DNA from 2 places in the Cytobacillus sp. FSL W8-0315 genome. Region 1 is predicted to be linked to the other one. Evidence: predicted binding sites of a transcription regulator. Region 1 holds the regulator's gene; the other holds the start of a gene.
The links. Region 1 encodes LexA, which represses DNA repair genes until DNA is damaged. Its sites were predicted from a motif close to CGAACATATGTTCG; they were not measured.
Positions count from the first base shown of each region.

Region 2: MKY20_RS13670 (YolD-like family protein) is a predicted target of LexA. The motif match lies at 2,473-2,486, and genes of this name have one in related genera.

Region 1 covers NZ_JBBOOC010000001.1:3,890,510-3,894,647, forward strand. The annotation lists gene MKY20_RS19840 (DUF896 domain-containing protein) at 204-437, opposite strand; gene MKY20_RS19845 (YneB family resolvase-like protein) at 581-1,228, opposite strand; gene yneA (cell division suppressor protein YneA) at 1,238-1,570, opposite strand; gene lexA (transcriptional repressor LexA) at 1,726-2,349, shown strand; gene MKY20_RS19860 (DUF4257 domain-containing protein) at 2,635-2,919, shown strand; gene MKY20_RS19865 (hypothetical protein) at 3,245-3,607, shown strand; gene MKY20_RS19870 (CBO0543 family protein) at 3,745-4,138, opposite strand, start outside.
Region 2 covers NZ_JBBOOC010000001.1:2,649,335-2,653,472, forward strand. The annotation lists gene MKY20_RS13660 (DUF1450 domain-containing protein) at 1-56, shown strand, start outside; gene MKY20_RS13665 (FUSC family protein) at 189-2,369, opposite strand; gene MKY20_RS13670 (YolD-like family protein) at 2,511-2,849, shown strand; gene MKY20_RS13675 (tetratricopeptide repeat protein) at 2,956-3,447, shown strand; gene MKY20_RS13680 (GNAT family N-acetyltransferase) at 3,874-4,138, shown strand, end outside.

The sequences.
Region 1 (4,138 bases):
TTTACTCTTTTAATATTATCGGGTGTCCTTTTTTTTCACAACCAATAGGGTCAGGAAAAGGACAAAAAAGCCGGTTTGTTACTATATTGACACAAAAAGACCCGGCGTATGTAAAAAAAGCGGAGATAGCCGGTAATAGAAGTCATCTCCGCTTTCTATTAAAAGAAGGAATACAGCATTGTGTATCCCTTGCAATTATAATATTAGTGAAGGCGGTTTTTATTTTGGAAGTCTTTTAGCTTTTTCGGAGTTACGTCATTTCCTTTCGGGTCAACGATTGTAACACCTTTAAGCGTGTTCAGCATGCCAGAGCGAAAAGTCTCCAAATACTCTTTGCGGAGAGAAGTCTGTTCTTTTGCTTCTGCTTCTGTTAAACCTGATTCCTTTGCCTTCTTTGCCAGTTCATTAATTCGGGCAAGTTTTTGTTTTGGCAGCATATATTAAAGCTCCTTTATATCAAAAGTTTACCTTTGGATATTCTGATAGAAGTTTTTATTATACAATAGCTTCAGATATGGAACAATACTGAAACTCAACTGCCATCATACTAAAAAAGAACACTTTTGACAAGAAAAGTGCTCTATTCAACAAGTGATTCCATATACTCTTTATACCTTCTGTGGACTGTTGCTTTTGAGATATTATAGCCAAAGCCTCTGAGTGTTGCAGCAATCTCTGCAAATGTTAACTCGTTTTTCCTTAGCCGGACAATTTCCTCTATCGGCACCTCTATTCTTTCCCTGCCGCCATTTGTTCCCTGATTGCTTAAGTTCTTCTCGGGGCGGTATCCCTTATCAACAGCCCGCTGCATGCCGCGTCTAATTTTGATGTTATGAAGCTTTCTCTGATATTCTTCTACCATCCCAACAATGTTCAGCACCATCGAATCTGATTCCGAAAGCTCGAGCTGGCCGTTATTCGAAATGCTGTACAGCTGAACTTCTTCCTTTAGGATGCAATGGAGTATCGCTATCTTTGCATTACCCCGCCCCAGCCTGGTTTCATCCTGAATGAGGACAACCTTGATATCCTTTTCTTTAATTAAGTCTAAAAGCTCCAATATACCGTCTCTTTCAAGGTCATATCCACTGGCCTGTTCGCGTATCACCTTGACTACTTCAAAATCATGCTTTTTCGCCAGATTCACCAGCTCTTCTTCCTGTCTTGAAAGGGACGTTTCCTGAGTATCCTTTGTTGTACTAACCCTGCAGTAAATAATTGCTTTCATAACTTCTCCTTATTCATAAAAGTCTGAACTGGCAAGCTCTTTATAAGGCTCGTCATCCAGTGCTTTTACTGGAATAACAATTTCATCGCCCGGAAAAATCCTGCCTGCCGCTATCTCATTATTTTGTTCGACCCAATTAATAAATTGATCTGTAGACAGCGAATGTTCAGCCGAAAAACTCTCAGCAATTTCCCATAAAGAGTCACCTTCTGCAACAGTGACTTTCACAAACTTTTCCGTATCAGGTGTCTCTATCTGAATGAGCATAATAAACGATGCTGTCAGGCTTAAAACGAAGAGAATAATAGCATAAGAATATGATTTCCACAATTTTTTCAGCATGATATACCACCTCTAAAAGAATGTATGTTCGCATTTGATGTTTTTATTATAGACCGAACATTTGTTTTGTGTCAATAAAAATTCGAACTTATGTTTGTATCATATGGTAATTGATGCTATAATTGAGACAACAAAAACATACGAGGTGCGTAAAGATGGTGAAATTATCAAAAAGGCAGCAAGATATATTAGAGTTTATTAAAGAGGAAGTTAAATTGAGAGGCTATCCGCCTTCTGTAAGGGAGATCGGGGAAGCAGTCGGCCTGGCTTCAAGCTCAACAGTTCACGGCCATCTCGCCCGTCTTGAAAGCAAAGGGCTGATCCGCAGAGATCCTACTAAACCGCGCGCCATTGAAATTTTAGATCTGGACGAGTCTTCTCACATCCCTAAGGTCAGTGCAGTCAATGTTCCGATCGTCGGTAAAGTAACTGCAGGGCAGCCGATAACAGCCATTGAAAATGTTGAAGAATACTTCCCTCTTCCAGAAAGAATGGCACCAGCTGATGAGCATGTATTCATGCTTGAAATCATGGGGGAAAGTATGATTGAAGCCGGAATCCTTGATGGCGACTATGTCATCGTCAAACAGCAGAGCACTGCTAATAATGGAGATATCGTGGTTGCCATGACAGAGGAAGATGAAGCAACTGTCAAAAGATTCTTTAAAGAAAAAGACTATATCCGGCTTCAGCCGGAAAACTCTACAATGGAACCTATCATCCTTCGAAATGTTTCCATCCTTGGCAAAGTTATAGGTGTATACCGCCATATGCATTAATAGAATGATAAAAAGCAGGCAGCCACTGCCTGCTTTTTATTTTTTCCAATTTTAAGAAGGTTATCAGTTCCTATTACCTGATGCTATTAGTGAAATCATACGAAAGTAACTGATACCTTTTCTGTTGGTACTAAGTTGCAGTCATGTATGACTATTTTATTATTCAGAAAATTCGGTATTTTTATGCATATTATTTTATAGCCACTTTCTATATAATGGTAATACACCGAGAATCAACCTAAGGTCGCTTGTCCAAAATCTCGACTTTAGGAGTGTGAAGAAAAAATGTTTTTGAACATTACCTTCGCTTTGTTGATTGGTGGGCTGGTCGGTGTCGTTGGACATATTCGGAAAGAAGGCAAAATGGTCAAACCCAGAAGGACAAAAAAATTCATCTATCTGGGGGTCTTTGAAGAAGTAATCATGGGGGCTTTAGCGGCTGTTTTTTTGGTCGTATCTTCAGATCCTGACTCTGCCTTAAAGGTAGTGCTCCTTGCGGTAATTGCAGGATTTGGAGGAGATGCACTGCTGACATGTCTCGATTTCCTAAAGATCAGACATAAAGAATAGAGAGATGCAGGGAAATACAAATTAGTTAAAACCTCGTTCACTTAGAAACGGGGTTTTTGTATTTTAGCTATGTAAAAACCCCCTGCTCATGCAAACAGAGTGTTTTCGAATTTTTAAAGTAATTGCTCATGTAGTGTTCGTTGCTCCAAGGGATGTACTTGCGTACGAAACATAAATACTAATCCTTGCCGTTAGAAATCCTCTTTAACTATTTTTTCAAAACTGCTCCTTCTGCTGAACCAATGGGCAATTAAGTATAGTGAAACTAAGATAAAAAAGGAATAAGCAAAGGCCCAATGGATTTTTTTATATAAGTGCAGCATTGGTGTTTTATATCTTTCACAAACCCTTGAAAACAGGACTAAACCGGCTAGCAACCATATTTATTCTTATCTTAGCTTTAGGGAATATTGTGACTGGCTTTATACCAGCAGATATAAATCTATTTTGGCATTCAATAGCAGCTCAACTTGACATGATAACTGTTTTGCCCGGTCTTTGGCTATACGCAAAATCTTTAGAAATTGGAAAACGCTGGACTCAATACTGTTTAGTTACATTACTAGTCATAGTCACACTCAATATGTTAATAATTTTCATCCCTATGCACGCCGGTCTATTGCAAAGGTTATTCTATTTAGTGATTTTCATATGGGGCACTGTACTGGCGTTTATTTTAAGTAAATGATTTGTTGCCACGCCTTTATCGCCTGAGCTCTTAATTCTTATTCTTAATTTACGCCCCCTGCCTTGGTTAAATTAGTCGTCTAACACAGAATCCTTACTATTAATATTTCTCGGGGGGAACCTAGATATTTCAACTCGTTACACCAGACCTTTTTTAAACCAAAATATATATATCTTTACAACATAAAGAAGAATCATGTTGGTAATTAATCCAAAGAACCAGTTCCAGTGAATATAGTGATACAATGAACTAAATTTTTCGAGAAGATAGGAGTAAGTTGTTATCCCCATTGAAAATAGTAAGTAGTACAAAAATGTTCTTCTTGTCCCTTTTTCTTTTGGATAAAAAAGTATAAAAAACACCGCAATTGTGGGATAAACAATATAATGCAATGAAAAGCTCATATTTGTCGCTTTATTAAATTCTCTATACGGAAACTCAACTAATCCAAATACCAATTGTATATATTCATGTATCCATGCTATTGATTGAACAAATATAAAGGTTATCCAAGCTAACCTTTTACTTTCG
Region 2 (4,138 bases), 1.2 Mb from region 1:
CAGCGGAGAGTTCGGATGAATTATTGATAAAATTGAAAGAAGAAGTAAAGAAATAAAAGGAATCGGAGCAATCCGATTCCTTTTTTCATACTCTTTTTTTTGATGTACATTGAGAATGTGAATGTGCAAATTAATCTAGTATTGATCCTGAAATAGCATCTCCCTATTCATATAAAAGAGAAGGAGGATTATTGCTCCTTCCCTGCACCAAGATCTTCTGCCAATTCCATAATCGCTTTATTGATTCTCCAGACGAAATAAAGGTGATGAATCAAATCACGCTGGGATTGCTGCCTTGCTGGTGCCAATCGTTCAATTTGTTCCCTTTCATTTTCAAGACTATACACAAGCATGCCGTCTCCGCTATCTTTAATCAAATCCATTAATGTCTCAATATTTAATTCAAGCTTTTCTTCAATCCTTATGAAAACATCGACCAGCTCATCGGGATAGTCGAATCCTTTTCGGTAGGAGGAAGCCACAAGGTGTCTTGCATAATAGTTGATGGCTGAAAATAGTGTAATCCATCTGTTAACGTCAGCATGGCGCGGGGATCCGGGTTTTTTTATCAGAGATTGTGCTTCAACGTTTATGGTTTTAAGTTTTTGATCCAATAAGAAGCCTTTGCCTGAAAGCTCCTTAACGTTCACATCTTCCCGGAAGCTTCTCACATACTCAGTGACATACGGTTTCAGTTCTTGTAAGTAGTCATTTAAGGTATCCGCCACTTTTTCCTTCGTTTTCTTTGGGAAAATAAATAAGGAAACTCCGAATGCAATGCCGGCACCGGCAATTGTATCGATTACCCTTGCACTGATAAGGGAAAATGTAATTCCTCCAAGTAAAAGGTCATATATAAAAGCAACCAGCATCGTTATAAACATGCTCATTAACGTATAGGAGACCTCAAACAAATAAAAGGCGAAAAAAACCGCTGCAAAAATCAGCGTTATTTCCAGGACGGAATGGCCGCTGACCACTCTTGCAAGTGTAAATCCAATTACTGCTCCAATAATTGTTCCAACCGACCGCTGAAAACCTTTCGTATAAATGCGCCCGATCGATTCGGTACCGAGCAAAACAATAAAAGCTGTTAAAAGAACCCAATAAGGCTGGTCAGGCGAAAGAATCTGGCCGGCAATGATGGAAATGATTGCAGCAGTCAATGCCTGAAAAGCTTTTTTGGTGGAAGGTTTGATGCCCTTATCTTCTTCAGATGGTTCATCTTCAGTGTCGCCTTCAGCTGCCTCTTCAGATAATTTAATCTCATTGTCTTTCATTTTATGAAGTGCCTGCTGTATGGTTATGCCGCCCTCGATGACATGGTTCGCAATGGACTCGATCCGCCTGATCAGAAACAGCCATCCTGCAGGTTTGTCTTCCCGGCTGAACAAATCAATAATAAGCAGGCGGAGGGCCTGAACAGCAAGCTCTGCTTCACGCAGATTTTGTTCTTCATATTGTTGGGCAAGAACTTCAGCATCGCGAAGAGAACGGGTTACCCAAACCAGGAGTTTTCTCAGCTCATCAATTTCAAGGGCATTTGCTTTTTTTAAGCTTCTAATTGAGTCTGTCAGTGTTTCAATCAGCATACCTGCATCAAATATATATAACCTCAGCTGAGTAGAGGTCAGCCCAGGCCATAATTTTTGAACATCTTCATCATTTATATACTCCGAAACCATGACAGCATAATCCCTGAGCTTCAGCACGTTTCTCCCCAATTCCTCCCGCTGCTGAGGAGTCATTTCCTTGGCTTGCATCCCCTCAATTAAGAGATTGAACGTAAAATTACTTTGGAAATGAAAGGAGCGAATGCTTCTTTTCAGGTTTTTCGCGGTGTCCTGAAAAAGGATGAAATTGAACAGGAAAGCATACGCGATCCCAATCCAAATGCCGAAGTAGAAGGATGGAAGCTGACTGCCTGATAGTTTTAAAATAGACGCGAAATAAAGTGTCATGAATGCAATCATGCATAGAGAAAAATACCGCACTCCAAAGCGGGTCAAATAAAAGCTTAAGAAGATTAACAGAACCATTGCAATATCGATAAAGACCGTGCTTCCCGCCAATAGGGAACCGCTCGATACCCCTGCCATGGCTGAAAGTCCAAGCAGGCCAGTTGTGAGCATTTTACCTTTTTTGGAGTCATCCATGACAATCATGATGCCAAGCATGCCTGCCATTCCGGACACTATCGCCGGAGTGAGAGCGGCATCAGCACCAGCCAATTGCATGATGAACAAAGTCGTAAAGACTGAAGCCATTAAACTTAAAGTGGCCCGTCCTGCTTTTTGAAATCGGATAAGCCCGGGATCGGATGCCAGCAAACGTCCGAGCCACCGGTGTTTTATAGGAAACTGCTTCATTGTTTCACCAATCTTTTCAGAGAGTTAAAGATTATTTTACCACTCGTACTTTTATTATCCAAATGAACCAGCTTGAGATTTTGTGCTTTACAGGTTTAAAAACAGAACAAATGTTCTATAATAAGAATGGAGGGATTTACTATGCCGCTAAAAGACAGAGGGAAAATAAAATGGCAGCCAGCCCACTTCATGCCGGAACACCGGGCGATGCTAAGAAAATTGGAAACTGAACAAATGGCACAGGACAAGCCGCTTATAGATGAATATGAATTGGAGGACTATGAAAACAAAATTCACTATGCAATGGAATATGCCTTCTTTCTAATAGTAAAAGTCTGGCGGGAGGGATTATTCCACGAATATACAGGGAGGGTAAACAGGCTGGACGGCATCGGCAGAAAAATTTATCTGGAATTGGAAGATGGGTTTCTTGAGAAGGTCATGTTTGATGAAATAGCTTCGGTTGAAGTGAAAGAATAGTGCAGCGAGACATAATTCAATTTTTGCAGAAAAGTTAAAGCTTTACCATACCCATTATTTGCAATTTTTAGATATAATAGAAAGAAAGCGGTGATCGGAGGTACATATGAGCACGGACTTAGAAAAAGCGATTGTACTTCGCAATCTCGGGAAATACAAAGATTCCAGCCTTCTGCTTGTGAAATTGGCTGAAGAGTTTCCCCTAAACCCAGTGATTCATTATCATTGTGCCTGGAGTTTTGACGTTCTAGGGGAGGAATCGAAAGCTGTTTCTCATTATGAAAAAGCGATCGAACTTGGGCTGCCTGAATCTGATCTGCCAGGTGCCATTTTGGGTCTTGGGAGCACATACCGGACTCTTGGGGAATATGAAAAATCAAAGATGGTGTTCGAGAAAGGAATCTCCCAGTTTCCGGCTAATCGTGCAATCCAGGTGTTTTATTCCATGACGCTCCATAATTTAGGCCAGCACAGCGAGGCAATGGAGATGCTCCTAAAGTGTGTGGCCGAAACTTCTGATGACCCGGAAGTTTTGCAATATAAAAAAGCAATTACTTTTTATGCAGACAAACTTGATGAAATATTTGATAAAGATTAGAAAAAGGATTTCCCAAAATACATGATATGACGGCGGAGAATAATTCAAACATCTCTGATTTATTAGAGGTAATTTTAATGAATGGTTAATTGCTATAATAGATGATCTTAAAAGGTCAGACGGCGGCCGTATCCTTTATCCATTCGATGAAAGAGACTGCTATCTTCAAAATGGAGTCTCTTATATATCTGCAGGTGCCAAAAGCGGAAAATGACCGTAGTTTCCTCCAATTTGATAAGTGGAAGAGTATGAAAAGAAGGTTTCCAAGGTTATTTCTCAACATGGCCGGAATTTCCTGTGTGCTTATGATAACAGCAGTACCCTTTGAATTAAAGAATAATTAATACGCTGCCATGATCTGCTTATTACAGATAAAGAATATAAATTTTTGCAAAACTAAAGTGTTTGCTATATTAGGAGAAGCCGATGGAAAAAATCACTTTTAATAATATCCATAAACCGGGACACACAGTACTGGAAAATGAACTTTTTATTCACAACCATAACCCTGACATGCTCCTTCAGTATGACAGCAACTTTATTGCTTTTAAAAGAATGCCTTCTGTTCAAGAGTTTGAGGAGGCACATCAATATTTAAGAACTTTTCATCAAAAATATGGCCAAAAGCATGTAAGATTTTATTTTCCTGATGACGAGGAGCTTACCGGAGAACTTCTGGCCAGCTTTGAGA